3 regions of the Methylorubrum sp. POS3 genome follow, and region 1 is predicted to be linked to each of the others. Evidence: predicted binding sites of a transcription regulator. Region 1 holds the regulator's gene; each other region holds the start of a gene.

Region 1 (5,099 bases):
GATCATGCGGCCCGTCGTCATCACGGTGGCGATCACCGGTTCGGTCGCCCGCAAGGCCGATAACCCGACCGTCCCGATCACGCCGGCCGAGCAGATCGAATCGACTCAGGCCGCCTACGAAGCGGGCGCATCGCTCGCCCACATCCATGTGCGCGACGACGACGAGAGCCCCTCCCACGACCCCGACCGCTTCGCTCGGGTGCAGGAGGGGATACGCCGCCACTGCCCGGGGATGATCGTCCAGTTCTCGACGAGCGGTGCGGAGCCGGACGCCGACCTGCGCGGCGCTTGCCTCGATCATCATCCGGACATGGCCTCGCTCACGACGGGCTCGACCAATTTCGCGGGTGGCATCTACCAAAACCCTGCGTCGCTCTACACGGCGCTGGCCAACCGGATGCGCGCGAGCGGCGTTCGGCCCGAGATCGAGGTTTTCGATCTCTCGCATCTCCACAATGCCCGCCGCTTGATCGATGCGGGCCTCGCTGATGCGAGGGCGCACATTCAATTCGTGCTGGGGATTGCCGACGCCATGCCGGCTGATCCCGTGGCGCTGGACTTACTGCTCGCCGAGGCGCGGCGCTTGCTGCCGCAGGCAAGCTGGGGCGCCTTCGGCATCGGCCGCTTCCAGCGCGAAGCCATCGGTTGGGCGCTCGAGCGCGGCGCGACCGGCATTCGCACCGGACTGGAAGACAATATCCGCCTCTCGAAATCCGAACTTGCTGACGGCAACGCTTCGCTCGTCCGCTTGGCGGTCGAACTCTGTGCCGAACACGATGCGCGACCCGCTACGCCCGCGGAGGCGCGCGCTCTGTTGCATCTCGCCTGATCGCCGTCGCGCGAATGTGACGGCACGGCCATCGGAAGTCGGGTGCGTCCCGGCCATTACCCTACCAATCGGTAGGTTGAAGTGAGCCGCATGACCATCACATGCGCTCCCCCCGCTTCAGACGGGCCATTCGGTACGCCAGCGCGGTTGGTGCTTGGGGACGGTCATGGACCGGCCCTCGCGGTCGAGGATTTCACGGCGGGACCGGTGCATGACGGGCATGTCGGGGGCGGCGCGTCGCCGCCTGAATTGCGGTGCCCCTTCATCAGCGTCGGTGTCACGCCGTTTCTCGGCTTTTCGGTCCTCTACGATACACAACGCTCGGGTCTCGCGGTGCGACCCCGAGCGCCGATACCCGGCGGCCCGGTGACATTTCTCCCGCAATGACGAACATCAGCGTCGGCCTCCGGATTTGAGCGTGATGTTTGATCTTTAGCCAAACCCGTATTTCAGAAGAATAAGCATTGAGCGCAGTGACTATCGCAAGCTCTGCGTTTCCGGGCGAGTTATTGCCAAGGTTCCCCCGCCAAAAGCGCAAAAACTGAGCATTGACGGAACGCTTTCTACGCACTGGCCGTTGCGAGGCCGGTTTCCGCGCCGTGCGTGGCGTCGGGTAGAGGACAGGGACCACGATGAGCAAGTTCTTACGCAGCACGGCCACGGCGGCCATCCTCGTACTCGGTGCGGCGACCGCCTTGGCCCAGGGCGGCGGCGCTGGCGGTGGGGCTGGCGGCGGAGCCGGTGGTGGCGCGGGCGGTGGTGCTGGTGGCGGCGCAGGCGTCGGTGCTGGTGGTGCCGGCGGCGGGGCTGCCGGTGGCGGAGCCGGCGGCGCGGGCGGCGGAGCCGGTGGCGGCGCGATGCGCGGCGGTGAGGCCGGCGGCGCGGGCGGCGCCGGTGGTGCCGGCGGCGGGATGCGCGGTGGCGATTCTGGCGGTTCTAGCGGAGCCGGTGGCGCAATGCGGGGTGGTGAGCCCGGCGGTGCGGGCGGTGCGACCCGCAGCGGTGCGCCGGGCGAGAAGGGTGCACGCGGTGGTCAGAACGCCGGCGAACGCGGCGGCCAAGACGCGGCGGGTGAGCGTGGTGGCCGCGACGGTGCCGAGCGGGGCGGCAGGGACGGTGCCGAGCGCGGCGATCGCAACGGCCGCGATGGTGCCGAGCGTGGCGACCGCAACGGTCGCGATGGCGCCGAGCGCGGTGATCGCAATGGTGCCGAGCGGGGTGATCGCGGTGGCCGTGACGGCGCCGAGCGCGGTGACCGCGGTGGACGCGGCAACGTCTCCGAGGCTCGTGGCGCGACGCGGAGCTTGAATACGACGCAGCGCACCGAGTTCCGCCAGTCGATCACCAGCACCAACGTCCGGTCGGTCAGCAACGTCAATTTCTCGCTGAACGTGGGCACGGCGATTCCGCGGTCGGTCTCGCTGCACCCGCTCCCGCCGACGATCCTGACGCTGGTCCCGGCTTATCGCGGATTCCAGTTCATTCTCGTGCGGGACGACATCGTCATCATCGACCCGGACACCTACGAGATCGTCGACGTCATCCCGGGCTGATCCGACTTCAATAGCCGATCAGGGCGGCGGGGCTTCGGCTCCGCCGCCTTTTTTTATGCCGTCCACGCAGCGCATCGACAGCATCACACGGCCAAGCCGGCACTTGCAGAACAGGATAGGAACGTCTAGCCTGTTCGCGATTTGTTTTCCACGATCCGGCGGCGGCTATGCCGCACGCGACAGCAGGTGCCGCATGCTGACCCGCAAGCAACTCGAACTCCTTCAATTCATCCAGTCACGGATGCAGGAGAGCGGCGTACCTCCGTCGTTCGACGAGATGAAGGATGCTCTCGACCTGAAGTCGAAATCGGGCATCCACCGGCTCATCATGGCGCTCGAGGAGCGGGGCTTCCTGCGTCGGCTGCCGAATCGAGCGCGTGCCCTCGAAATTCTGCGGATGCCGGAGGCACCCGCCGCCAAGCCAGCTGTTCCGACAGCCGAGCTGCGCCGCTTCACGCCGAGTGTGGTCGAGGGCGGACTTGCCGGTAAGCCGGTCGCGCCGAAGGCTCCTCTGCTGCAAGCGCAGGACGGCGAGGGCCGACCGGTCATCGTGCCGGTGATGGGCCGCATCGCCGCCGGTACGCCGATCTCGGCGATCGAAAGCCAGAGTCACACGATTGCGATGTCGCCCGATTTTTTGGCCGGTGGTGAGCATTACGCCCTCGAAGTCCGCGGTGACTCGATGATCGAGGCCGGTATCCTCGACGGCGACTTGGTGGTGATCCACAAGCAGGAAACCGCCAATAACGGCGATATCATCGTGGCCCTGATCGACGACGAGGAGGCGACGCTGAAACGCCTGCGCCGTCGCGGCTCCTCGATTGCGCTCGAGGCGGCAAACCCTGCCTACGAAACCCGGGTTCTCGGACCGGACCGGGTCCGCATCCAAGGCAAGCTCGTCAGTCTCGTGCGCCGTTACTGAAGCGAGTCCATCTCCGTAACGCCGGGATCTACGGCTGATCCTGTCTCTGGTGAGGCTGGATTGGTCGCTGGCGCCACAGCGACCGGTCGAGCTTGCCAAGGCTGTGGCGTCTGACTGCTACGGGCCGTGACAATCTCGGGATGGGGTGCCCCAAGCCGGATCGCTGTCGCTCCGTGTGTTTCAAGATAATTTTTGTCGATTCTCAGGGGTGCGCGACAGTTCGGTGGCGGCCTCAATCGGCTGATGAGGATATCGGCACGGGCGCAATCTTCTTCAAAGGCGCGTTTGTCGAGCACCAGCGCGACCGTCCGTCCATCGAAGGTGGTCATCGTGCAGCCGAGTCTGTCACAACGAGGTTCGGGGCCTCCGTTGAGAGAGGCGGCCGAGCGAGCATCACCGTCGGCTTTCAACCATTGTTCGAGCACGAAGGTCGGCGGACGCCCGAGTACAGCAAGGCGTCCATCCGTCCCTCGGATCGCCGCTCCGGCGCCGTCGCGATCGATGTAGAGGTCGAAGCGCGCCGGTGTTGCAGCGGCGGCAAGGCCGATTGCTGCGGGCAAGATAGCGAGCCCGCGCAGACGTGAAACCGGCAAGGTCGCGAGCAGCAGGGCTAGCGCCAGCAGCACCAACGCGCCAGCGCCAAACGCCGGGAGTACGACCGTCGATTGGCCGAAGCCCGTGATCCATTCCGAGATGTCGAGCATCCCGCGAACGGCGAGGCCCATGACCCACCAGACCGGCCGGTCGAGGGCAAAGGGATAGGCGATCATCCCCAGGACCGCGGCGGGCATCACCGCGAGCGAGACGAGCGGAAGCGTCAGCGCATTGCCAATGAGGCCGAAGGGCTGGATGGTCTGGAAATGGTAGGTCGCGAAAGGCGCTGTCGCAAACTGAGCAACCAACGTCGTCGCGAGCGTGCCGACGCCGACAGCCAGACATCGTGAGATGATACGCAACAGCGCTGAATCGCGCTCCCGTCGAAACGACGCTCCATCGAGGAGGGGCGCACAGGCGATCAGTCCGGCCACGGCCGCAAACGACATCTGGAAGCTCGGACCAAGCAGCGCTTCAGGTTCACGGGCGAGGGCGAGGATCGCGGCGAGGGCAAGATTGCGCATGCTGAGCGCCGGCCGGTCGACCAGAACCGCGCCCAACATGACCAAGGTCATGATGAGAGCACGCTCGGCGGCGACGTCCCAGCCGGAGAAAGCGCAATAGGCGGTCACGCCGACCATCGCGGTGCCGGCCGCTATCTTCTTGATGGGGAAGGCAAGGGCAAGGATCGGTACCAGGGCGAGGCCGGCCCGGACCAACCAGAACACCACGCCGGCCGCGAGCACCATGTGCAATCCGGAAATGGAAACGACGTGATAGATACCGGCCGCCCGTAATACGCGGTTGGTCTCCTCCGTAATTAGGCCGCGCTTGCCCGTCACGAGCGCCGCCGCGACCGCGCCGGCCTGACCACCGATCGCGTCCGCGATGCGCCGAGTCAGGTGATTGCGGGCCTCGTCGATCGAGGCCGCCATTTTGAGCGCGAACGGAAGGGGGATCGTTCGCGGTGCGATCTCCACCTTGCCGCTGAGCGAGCCGACCGCACCGATGCCCCGAAAATATGCATCACGGGCAAAGTCGTAGCCACCCGGCCGGGCCGCTTCCGGGGGCGGGAGCAAGCGCGCTGTGGCGCGGATCGTATCGCCCGGCCGCACGGACTGCCCGGCCTTGTATGAAACGCGGACCCGGCGTGGCTGAGCCGCCGCGGTGAGGTCGCCGAAGCTCTCGACACGGACGATCA
Region 2 (5,099 bases), 790 kb from region 1:
ACCGCGCCTCGGTCGAGGGCACCGGCACCCCCTGCCCGCCCGACCTCCTGCGCCTCTCGGTGGGGATCGAGGATCCGAACGACCTGTTCCGCGATCTCGACGAGGCGCTGCACGGCGCGGCTTCGTCCTGAGGGTAGCGGCGGGATTTTTGCGCTCGGCCACGTCCGACGTCGCTTCCGGTGCGTTGTCGTTGCGAGCGCCCTGCCCTCCCGCGAACCTCGTACGAGCCGTCATGACGACACGCATCCTTCTCGCCGCCCTAGGTTTCGCCGTGCTGTCCGGGCCGGCTCTTGCGGAGGACGGGCCGCCCCGGCTCGACGTCGAATCCACCTGCAAGTCGGCTCAGCGGGCGCAGGTGAGCATCAGCGAGAATGCGAGCCTCGATGGCTGCCTCCGTTCCGAACGGGGGGCCCATGACGAGTTGAAGAAGAATTGGGGCAAGTTCCCCGAGGCCGCCAAGACGCAATGCTCCCAGCAATTCAAGGCGGGCGGATCGCCCTCCTATGTCGAGTTGGTGACCTGCCTCGAGCTCGCGAGCGGCTCCGTACCGTCGCAGGGCAAGGATCAAGGTGCGGAGAGTGCCGTCGGTGGCGGCCGCGCGCCCGTCGAGGGACGTAGCGGCACGGGGCTGACCCGAGAGCCCTCGCCCGCCCAGCGCACGAACCCGATCGATGTGCTGAAGGATAAGTAAGGCCTCCGTCGCGAGCGTCGCTGCGTCGCCGTCACGGTTCACACGATCGAACCGGAACTGTTCGCCGCCCTGCCCACGGCCCCCGCGACCGAGCCGATGCGGCGGGAACCTGTCGCTGAGCCGCATCGGCTCAGCCTCCCGCAATCAGCAAAATGACTTGGACCGGCGTGCTCACCGTAAGGGGGGCGTGGAGCCCCTGGCGTCCTGGAATTCGATCCACAACGTCCAGGCGAGGGCAGTTAATTCCTCTCAACTTATATAATTATGCGGGAGAAGGTTACCGAACCTTTACCACGATAGGCAACCCAAAGCATTCGCATGCAACTTGGTGTTATAATGCGCATTGCATGAACACGAATAGCCATGGGAGCTTCGATCGTGACGTCGAACAATTTCCCTGAAACGGTGGTTGTCTGGCTCGATCCGCAACGTCCGGATTTCGGCGTGAAACTCGTCGACAACGTGCCCGACGCCTTGTCGGCCCTGCATCGCCATGGGCTCGAGGAAGCCCTGCACGGGCCGCAATCGCAACTCTGGAAATCGGCGGCCGGCGCCTTGGTCAAAGCCGATGTCGAGCCGAACTCGAACAATCTCCGGTCGGCCTACGAGACGTTTCTGCGGCTGGTGAAACGCGCCGCGCCAGTCCCGACGAATATCAGGCTGAGGACATCACCCCGCGGACTGCGCGAAAAGGTCGAGGCCTTCTTCGTCATTTAGGGGTCGGTCGGGCAGGACCGAAGGATAGCGCTCGGTCCTGCTTGCCAAATGGCGTCGAGGAGCCTTTCCGATCGAACCCTCAATGGCGTCTCAGGCCACCGTCCAACGGATCCAGATGCACCTCTCGGGACCGAAAACGAGTCAAAGTGCAAGGTCTGATCGACCTGATGACCTTCCAAGGACCACAGCCAGGGCCAAGGTGGCGCCCGGAACAAGCCGCCTCGTTTCGTCCCGCCCCTCACTTCAGGGCTCGGCGGGTAACGACCTTAGACGAAGTAGCTGAAGGTCGCCGCCAGAGCCGTCGCAACCGTCGCCAGCGCGATGCTCGACGAGGCGGAGAGGAGATATCGCGGCGCCACCGGCTCGATGTCTTCCGCGTAACCGAAGGCCTGACCGGCCACCCGTTCCAGGCGCGCGAGGGAGAGGTGGCGGGCCTGCGCAGCAGCGGTCATCGGCGGATCTCCCAATGGTCAAGCTGACGTTTCCGGGACAACGTGCGCCAACGCACATCGGTTCCCTCCGGCCCCGCAGGCACTCCTTAACCATCCCCTTGCATCACTGTCGTGACAGGATCCGGCCTACGATGTGCGGTCCCACGAATTGAACGGGCCGCCGACGGCATGCGATGCTGCGGCGCCGGAGGGCCGACAGGACACTTTTTGTTTCCTGTTTGTTCCTGTATCAAGAAGGTATGAAGAGCCATGCAGCCCGTCTCCGTCCCGACTCGAGGAGCCGTCGCGTGAGCGATCCGGCGCGCGATCTGTTCGGTCCGGGTGCGAAGCCTCCGTCCGAGGCCAAGCCGGTGCGTGCGGAAGCGGAGCGCCGTCGCCTCGCGGCGGTGCCGGCGGCCGTGCCGGAGACGGCGGAGGCCGGCTACGACGCGTCGGCGATCGAAGTTCTGGAAGGTCTGGAGCCGGTGCGGCGCCGGCCCGGCATGTATATCGGCGGCACCGATGAGCGGGCTCTGCACCACCTCTTCGCCGAGGTGATCGACAATTCGATGGACGAGGCCGTCGCGGGCCATGCGAGCTTCATCGAGGTCGAGCTCGAAGAGACCGGGTCTCTCGTCATCACCGACAATGGCCGCGGCATCCCGGTCGATCCGCATCCGAAATTCCCGGGCAAGTCCGCGCTCGAGGTCATCATGACCACGCTGCACGCGGGCGGAAAGTTCGATTCGAAGGTCTACGAGACCTCCGGCGGCCTGCACGGCGTCGGCATCTCGGTGGTCAACGCGCTGTCCGACGTTCTGGAGGTCGAAGTCGCCCGCAATCAGACCCTCTACCGCCAGACCTTCTCGCGCGGTCACGCACAGGGTTCGCTGGAGACGGTCGGCCGCGTGCAGAACCGGCGCGGCACGCGGGTGCGCTTCCACCCCGACGCGCAGATCTTCGGCTCGCTGAAATTCGACCCGCGGCGCCTGTTCAAGATGGCCCGCTCCAAGGCCTATCTCTTCGGCGGCGTCGAGATCCGCTGGCGCTGCGCGCCCTCTCTCCTCGAAGGCATGGAGGACGTTCCGGCGGAGGCCGTGCATCGCTTCCCCGGCGGCCTGTCAGATTATCTTGCTCGCGACATCGAGGGGAAAGAGCTCGTCCTCGACGCGATGTTCTCCGGCAAGGTGACGAAGCCCGGCTCCCACGGCTCGCTCGAATGGGCGGTGGCCTGGACGGTGGCCGATGACGGCGTCTCGCATTCCTACTGCAACACCATCCCGACGCCGGAGGGCGGCACCCACGAATCGGGCCTGCGCGTCGCGCTGCTGCGCGGCCTGCGCGAGCATGCCGAGCGGGTGAATCAGGCCAAGCGCATGACGGCGGTAACCACCGACGACGTGATGGCGACCTGTGCCTCCATGCTGTCGGTCTTCATCCGCGAGCCGGAATTCCAGGGACAGACCAAGGACAAGCTCGCCACGGTGGAGGCGTCCCGCATCGTCGAGACGGCGGTGCGCGACGCCTTCGATCACTGGCTCGCCGCCTCGCCGGCCCAGGCCAACAAGCTGCTCGACTGGGTGATCGACCGGGCCGAAGAGCGCCTGCGCCGCCGCCAGGAGAAGGAGGTCGCCCGCAAATCCGCCACGCGCAAGCTGCGGCTTCCCGGCAAGCTCGCCGATTGCTCGGCGGCCGGCACTGCGGGGTCCGAGATCTTCATCGTCGAGGGCGACTCGGCCGGCGGCTCGGCCAAGCAGGCGCGCGACCGTGCCACGCAGGCCGTGCTCCCCCTGCGGGGCAAGATCCTGAACGTGGCCTCGGCCAGCCGCGACAAGCTCGGCGCCAACCAGCTCATCTCGGACCTGACGCTGGCGCTGGGCTGCGGCACCGGCGCGAATTTTCGCGAGGGCGACCTTCGCTACGACAAGGTCATCATCATGACCGACGCGGACGTGGACGGCGCCCACATCGCCTCGCTCCTGATCACCTTCTTCTATCGTCAGATGCCCAAGCTCATCGACAAGGGCCACCTGTATCTGGCGATCCCGCCACTCTATCGGATCAGCCAGGGCGCCAAATCGGCCTATGCCCGCGACGATGCCGACAAGGAGCGGGTCATCAAGACCGTGTTCAAGAACGGCAAGGTCGAGATCGGCCGCTTCAAAGGTCTCGGCGAGATGATGCCGGCGCAGTTGAAGGAGACAACGATGGACCCGCGCAAGCGCACGCTCCTGCGCGTCGCGGTGCTCGACGAGGCGCGGGAATCGACCGGGGACACCGTGGAACGGCTGATGGGCAACAAGCCGGAAGCGCGCTTCGCGTTCATCACGGAGCGGGCGGCGTTTGCCGATGGGGCCGAGTTGGACATCTGATTGGGAGAGGGACCTCATCGTCTCGAGGGACGAGTTCCTCGAACGGGTAAGCGTTGGGGAGAACCTTTCTGAAGTGCTGCGGAAAGCGTCGCTGACGTCGGCAGGCTGACGTCGCGAACGCGGCGATTCTCCCGGATCACGGCGCAGTCAATCGGGTCCGGCTTGGCCTACCTGTCCCCATCCGCGAGTCCGACGATGCGGCGATGGGCGATCCACGCCATATCGTGCGGGGCGACAGGCTCGAGCCGGAGGCAGGCATGGGGAACGCGATCAGCAAAAAACTCCACCTCGGCGCGTTCATGCGCCCCATCGGCATTCACACCGCGTGGTGGCGCTATCCGGGCAGCTTTCCGGATGCGAACTTCAATCTCGACCACCTCGTGCGCTTCATCCGCACGCTGGAGGCGGCGAAGTTCGACGCCTTCTTCATGGCCGATCATCTGGCGGTGATGAACATGCCGATGGAGGCGCTCAAGCGCTCGGCCACCGTGACCTCGTTCGATCCGCTGACCCTGCTTCCGGCGCTCGCCATGGTGACGGAACGGATCGGGCTGATCGCCACCGCCTCGACCACCTATAACGAGCCCTATCACGTCGCCCGAAAATTCGCCTCGCTCGACCACATCTCCAAGGGCCGGGCGGCCTGGAATCTCGTCACGTCGGGCAATCCCGACGAAGCCCTGAATTTCGGGCGCGACGCCCATCTCGATCACGCCACCCGCTATGCGCGGGCCCGCGAGTTCTACGAAGTCGTCACCGGACTCTGGGATTCCTGGGCGGACGATGCCTTCGTGCGCGATGTCGAAGCCGGCCTGTTCTTCGATCCCGACAAGCTGCACACCCTGAACCACAAGGGGGAATTCTTGAAGGTGAAGGGCCCGCTGAACG
Region 3 (5,099 bases), on a different contig from region 1:
ACACGACGAGCCGCCCACCCGGAGCCGCGGCCGCCTCTTCAAGTTGATCGGTTTTGGTCCCGTGATCCGAAACGAGGATCCGACGCACTTCGCTCTCTACCCGGCCGATCCGCTGGGCCAGCGCAACTTTGCTCAGTCCCGAACACTTCCACGCCGCATAGACCGTAGCCTTGCTTGCTAGGCGCGCTGGCGGCGCCATCGGATGACACCGTGTAGAGTTGGCATAGCCCGGCGCGTCGAGGTCCATTTCGCACTTGATCCGGTCTCGCACCGTGGCGACGAGCGCCTGGCCCATCTCACGTAGTGCATCGCCTTCAGTGAAGCTGAACGCGGATCGCCTCAGACTACGGCCTTGTAGGCGTTCCGCTCATCCTGTTGCTGTCGATGATGGCCGTCATCCTGCACGTGGCCCCCACTGGATCGATCGATGGCTAGGTGCCCCGTTGAAGCCGGATCGCTCTCAGTATCGGGGTCGGCGTTGCCATGCCGCTTGTCGGCGCCGTGGTGGCGACCCGGCCGGACATCGGCCCCACGTTCGAGCTAGCTCGGCCCTACATCGGTGACTGGTGGCGAACTGGCTTCGCATCGCTGTCTGGCCCGCCACCAGCATGACGTTGCCCATCTCTAGACGACTACAAGGCGCCCCGGTCACCCGGCGGCGCTTTTTTCGTATTGCGAGCTCAATTCCCTCAGGCTCTCAGCGTCCATGAAGCGAGACCAGACTTCGCCCTGCTCGGTTCGCCGTAGCGGGGTTTTTATCTCAGGCTTCAAACCGTTCAGTAGCTTTGGTCTTAGAGCTCTTCATACGCGGAATCCACTGATTAAGATAACTCTAGCATCTGCACTACTAACTGCAAATCTTATCTCTGAGGTTCTGCTGGCTGTGCAATAGGTTGCGCAGAATTCGCGCTGGCATAAAGTTTGATTTCACTCTCGACTGGCCTGCGAATATGCAACCGGCCTAGACGGGTGACTAAATCTCCACATTGCATACGGACCTTGAGCGATCCTTCTGATCTGATCTCAAATGGGCTGAGTATTATCGGAGCTTGGACCGTAATAATTTTTTCTGAGTCGGGATCGGGTGGCGGTACCCAGGCTCTCTCGCTTTCAACTCTCGGGATATCAAACGAAAGCGACGGAGCTTCATTATCGTGTGGCATGTACACGCGCAAATTCAGCGGACCGTTCATTCTCCCTGCAATCTCATAATATGTAACACTTATAACAAGCTTAGGCAATAACACCGGAAATTCGGCATCAATTATAAGTTCGGACTGATAAATACCCATTAAACTCGTCTTTCCGCCGACCTCATTTCTAAGATCGTCACAGAATAAAGTCTGCCCCCAAGCTATCCGTTCCGCTGGCATTTATAGGTAGGCCTCTTTGACAAGAACTTTATTGCTGTTAGCTGGCGTGCTTATCGATGTCGAAGGGGTAATATCCCTGGACGCATTACCATTTGGTGTGGCCAACTCGGGGAGAGACAGCTGTGGCTTTCGGCCCATCGCAGCGGCTAGTTCAGCTACTCTCCCAAGGGTAATATCTTTATGGCCACGAAGTTCGCGGTGAATGACGGATCGATCAACGCCGATTGTGCGCGCGATGTCAGCTTGGGTCAGGCCGCGCTTCGCGCCCTCTTCCGAAAGAGCCTTCTGCAAAGATCGCCGAACGCTTTCGATAAAGCGACCAGCAGCTCGCTTGCTAGGGGAAAGCGTAATTCGAAACGACATCTTCAGGGTTCTCTCCAGCAACAAACTTTGGTTCGTCCAAATCTAACTGTTCACGCTGCCTAACAGCCTCACCAGCCCATCCTGCATATAAGTTGTATGTTTTGACCTTCGTAGCCGTATCGATGCATGCTACAATGAACACATCCTTTGCGCAGAACCATCCAAAGAGGCGTAGGTCAGGGGTTTTCAACTCCCAAATCCCCTCACCCAGATGGGTGAGAGGTTTGAATCTATGGTCAAAAGTAAGTGTTTCACCGGCGCAGAAGATTTCTAATAGCGCGTCAAGCTGCTGAGTTGGATCCTGCTCCACCATCCATACCGAGTCCCAGACGGGCAACTCGAACTGCAGCCTAGGGATGATGCCACTTACGGCATATACGAGCCGGTGCTCCAGCTCGTTCGGCTCCAGTTGCGGGTCGATTTTGACTAAGACACCTCCGGCGATCAGACATGGTATCGTTGCCATAAAAGTCAACACGCCTTGTGGTGCGGACAATCCGAATTAGCGGATTCGTGTTAGCAGCGTCACAACAGAACGGCTACCGAAGCCAGCGGGACACTCATCGCCTTTACCCCGCCACTGCGACCGTTCACTACGCACTTTGCCATTGCCGACCCCGACCCACCGCGGCCTCATACCCTCACCACACCGCCGCCAGCATTCACGGCGACCAGCAGCTGGGCATCGTGGCTGTCATTTGTCACCATCGTCGGCCGCAAAAAACCAAGCAGCAAGGAAAGCGGCACCGTCGTGCTGATCGCGGGTACGGCCCATTAGGTGACCCTCCGGATCTTCCACTCGCCACGTGCCTGTGTGCTCTTCATCCCGAATCAACCGCCCGGTCATGCCCTGGCCGACCATGACCTCTATGAAGCCTGATCGCTCCGACCCGCGCAGCCGGTAGGTTGGAATCTTTGGTGTTGCGGCGCGCCACGCCTCGGGATCCATGAGAGCTTCCATCACGCCGCCTGGAGGCTCTCGGCGAAATCGTCTGGCACGTCGCCGAACTGACCGAGGATGGTCGCGCTGTCCAATTCGCCGGTCTCATCATCAGCCACGATCTGAAGCGCGGCAGATCCAGGAATGCGAGTGGCCATCGCCTCGGCTCGTTTCAGCGCGCCGCTGCCCGACTGCGACACCTGCCGGTCGCCGGGGATGAGGCGCTTCCGCTTCAACACGAAGGTCTGCACGAGGAAGGTCGTCCGCATCGTCATGGCCGTTCTCCTACTCCAAGCCTAAGTCAGGTGTTATCCGCGTTTTCCACAGGGCGCCGCGAGCATCACAAGCGCGCGTTGACCCGGAACCGCCCAGCTGTTTGTTCTCTTTTCGTTCTAGCACGGGAGGAGGTTCGGCGTGAGCCTGTTTCGGATCGACGCATTGCCGGATGACGGGCTTTCCACCGTAAGCATACCCGTGATGGGTCAGGCGCTCTGCGCCGGCTTCCCGTCGCCGGCTGACGACTTCCAGGAGCAGGCGATCGAGCTGCCGCGCTGGCTGGTCCCGAACCCGCCCGCGACCTTCCTTTGGCGCATCGCCGGCTTCAGCATGCGCGACGCCGGCATCCATGACGGCGATCTCGCCTGCGTCGATCGCAGCCTCACGCCCGGCCACGGCAGCATCGTCGTCGCCGCCGTCGATGGCGAAATGTCGATCAAGCGGGTCGTCGTCGAGGGCAACCGCACGCGTCTCGCCTTCGACAACGCTGACCTGCCCATCTACGCCCTCCAGGAACTCTCCGAGGCGGCGATCTGGGGCGTGGTGCGCTTCACGATCCGCTGGCACGTGGCCAAGACCGGCCTGTCCCGGTGAGCGGGCCGGCGGAACGGCTGCGCGACCGGATCGGCGGCGGGCGCGCCATCGCCCTGATCGACGGCAACAGCTTCTGCTGCTCAGGCGAGCGCATCTTAGACCCTAAGCTCGCCCGTGTGCCGGTGATCGTACTGTCGAACAACGATGGCCTTTGTAATCGGGCTTCCAATGTCAAGGCCGCAGTGGCTTGGCCCGCACTCAGCGGTTCGAAGTGGGGTAATTGCCGAGGTGCTCGCGACGCCTTAAGATGCTCGACAACGCACAATTCTCTGATCACCGACGTTTGCTCGACGATGTATAAAAAAATCTTAGGCATTCTAGGAGCTGTCTATATCGCCCTATCTCTCATCGGCAACAATCACGTTGTTGCCCCCACGCGCAGCGATAGTATTAGCGTACAAGAGGATTTGCTCAAACTTCGCGCTTCTCTTCGCAGTAGGAAGCCAACATCTACTGATATGCTGGATTTATCACAATTGAATAATGGCAAATGGCGTTCAGCATGCTTGGTTGGTGGTTATCGGAATTATCTTGATGCCATAAAGGAAATCGAACCGGTAAGTTGGCCATGGTCATTTTTTGGCCCATTGAGTGAATTTCAAATGGCCGTCGTTTACACGGATGAGACCATGACAGTGCAGGCCATGAAATTTGATCAGGCATTGGGTGCAGATGGTCAGCATTTCAAGAAATGTATAACCAAACCGAAAGCTTCTATCGCGGTTGGGCCGTAACTAATTTGATCAGTGCTGGTCGTATAACAGCATTCCCTGACGACCTGCGTCATAGTCCGTGCGCTCGAACTAATCTCACACTTACTGGGCTCTTGGCATCTGTCCGTGGTCGGCACGATGACCACCACATGACCGCGTTCGGATTCGACGGTGGTGACGCTGCCGGAGGCCACCAACGACACGCTGGCGCTGATCCCGGCGGCCCTCCACGGCGTGGCCCGGACATGGCGCGAGCAGGGCGACCCGCCCTGGCGCTATTCCAAGGCCGGCATCGTCACGACCGACCTCGTGCCGCTGGTGGGCTCCCAGCGGGCGCTGATCGGCCGGCTCGACCGCGAGCGCTCGGCGAGCCTGATGGGCGCGCTCGATGCCTGCAACGCGCGCTGGGGCCGCGGCGCGGTGGTGCCGGCGCGAGCCGGGCTTGAGCGGCAGCGGCGCGGCTGGGCGACGAAGTTCGAGATGCGAACGCCGCGCTACACCACGCGGGTGGACGAGCTGCCGACAGCGCGCGCCTGAGGTGGACTCAGCGCCCGCCTTGCTTCGCCGCGAACTCCCAGATCGGCATCCCCTGCGGCACACCGAGCGTATCCCGGTATGCGCCGGTGTTGCCGAAGGTCACGCAGCGGGCGTCGATGGCCGACGCCTTGCGCCCGCTCAGCATCAGCGCTCCGCACCAGTCCGTTCGCAACGTGCCGTGCTGAGGGTGGACACCGAAGAGCTGCGACGCTGTCCAGCCAAGTGCTGCAGCCTCGCTGCCGAATCGATCCACGAAATCGAGCGCGGACGCCAGCAATGTGGCCCAGGCGGAGGCGCTGAGGC

The links. Region 1 encodes LexA, which represses DNA repair genes until DNA is damaged. Its sites were predicted from a motif close to TGTTCNNNNTGTGTTCNG; they were not measured.
Region 2: a site for LexA is predicted at 2,069-2,086, ahead of parE (DNA topoisomerase IV subunit B). Genes of this name have one in related genera too.
Region 3: a site for LexA is predicted at 3,054-3,071, ahead of OWC43_RS24280 (LexA family protein). Genes of this name have one in related genera too.

The regions. Positions count from the first base shown of each region.
Region 1 covers NZ_JAPRBT010000001.1:4,006,652-4,011,750, reverse strand. The annotation lists gene OWC43_RS18455 (3-keto-5-aminohexanoate cleavage protein) at 5-829, shown strand; gene OWC43_RS18450 (hypothetical protein) at 1,511-2,137, shown strand; gene OWC43_RS18445 (DUF1236 domain-containing protein) at 2,134-2,382, shown strand; gene lexA (transcriptional repressor LexA) at 2,576-3,304, shown strand; gene OWC43_RS18435 (ComEC/Rec2 family competence protein) at 3,298-5,099, opposite strand, start outside.
Region 2 covers NZ_JAPRBT010000001.1:4,797,931-4,803,029, forward strand. The annotation lists gene OWC43_RS22320 (trans-sulfuration enzyme family protein) at 1-131, shown strand, start outside; gene OWC43_RS22325 (hypothetical protein) at 233-691, shown strand; gene OWC43_RS22330 (hypothetical protein) at 1,055-1,408, shown strand; gene OWC43_RS22335 (hypothetical protein) at 1,675-1,860, opposite strand; gene parE (DNA topoisomerase IV subunit B) at 2,148-4,211, shown strand; gene OWC43_RS22345 (LLM class flavin-dependent oxidoreductase) at 4,511-5,099, shown strand, end outside.
Region 3 covers NZ_JAPRBT010000051.1:6,181-11,279, forward strand. The annotation lists gene OWC43_RS24255 (hypothetical protein) at 1-295, opposite strand, end outside; gene OWC43_RS24260 (helix-turn-helix domain-containing protein) at 1,374-1,736, opposite strand; gene OWC43_RS24265 (hypothetical protein) at 1,708-2,232, opposite strand; gene OWC43_RS24270 (hypothetical protein) at 2,431-2,685, opposite strand; gene OWC43_RS24275 (hypothetical protein) at 2,697-2,951, opposite strand; gene OWC43_RS24280 (LexA family protein) at 3,091-3,546, shown strand; gene OWC43_RS24285 (hypothetical protein) at 3,543-4,280, shown strand; partial or broken gene OWC43_RS24290 (DUF4113 domain-containing protein) at 4,416-4,796, shown strand; gene OWC43_RS24295 (hypothetical protein) at 4,804-5,099, opposite strand, start outside.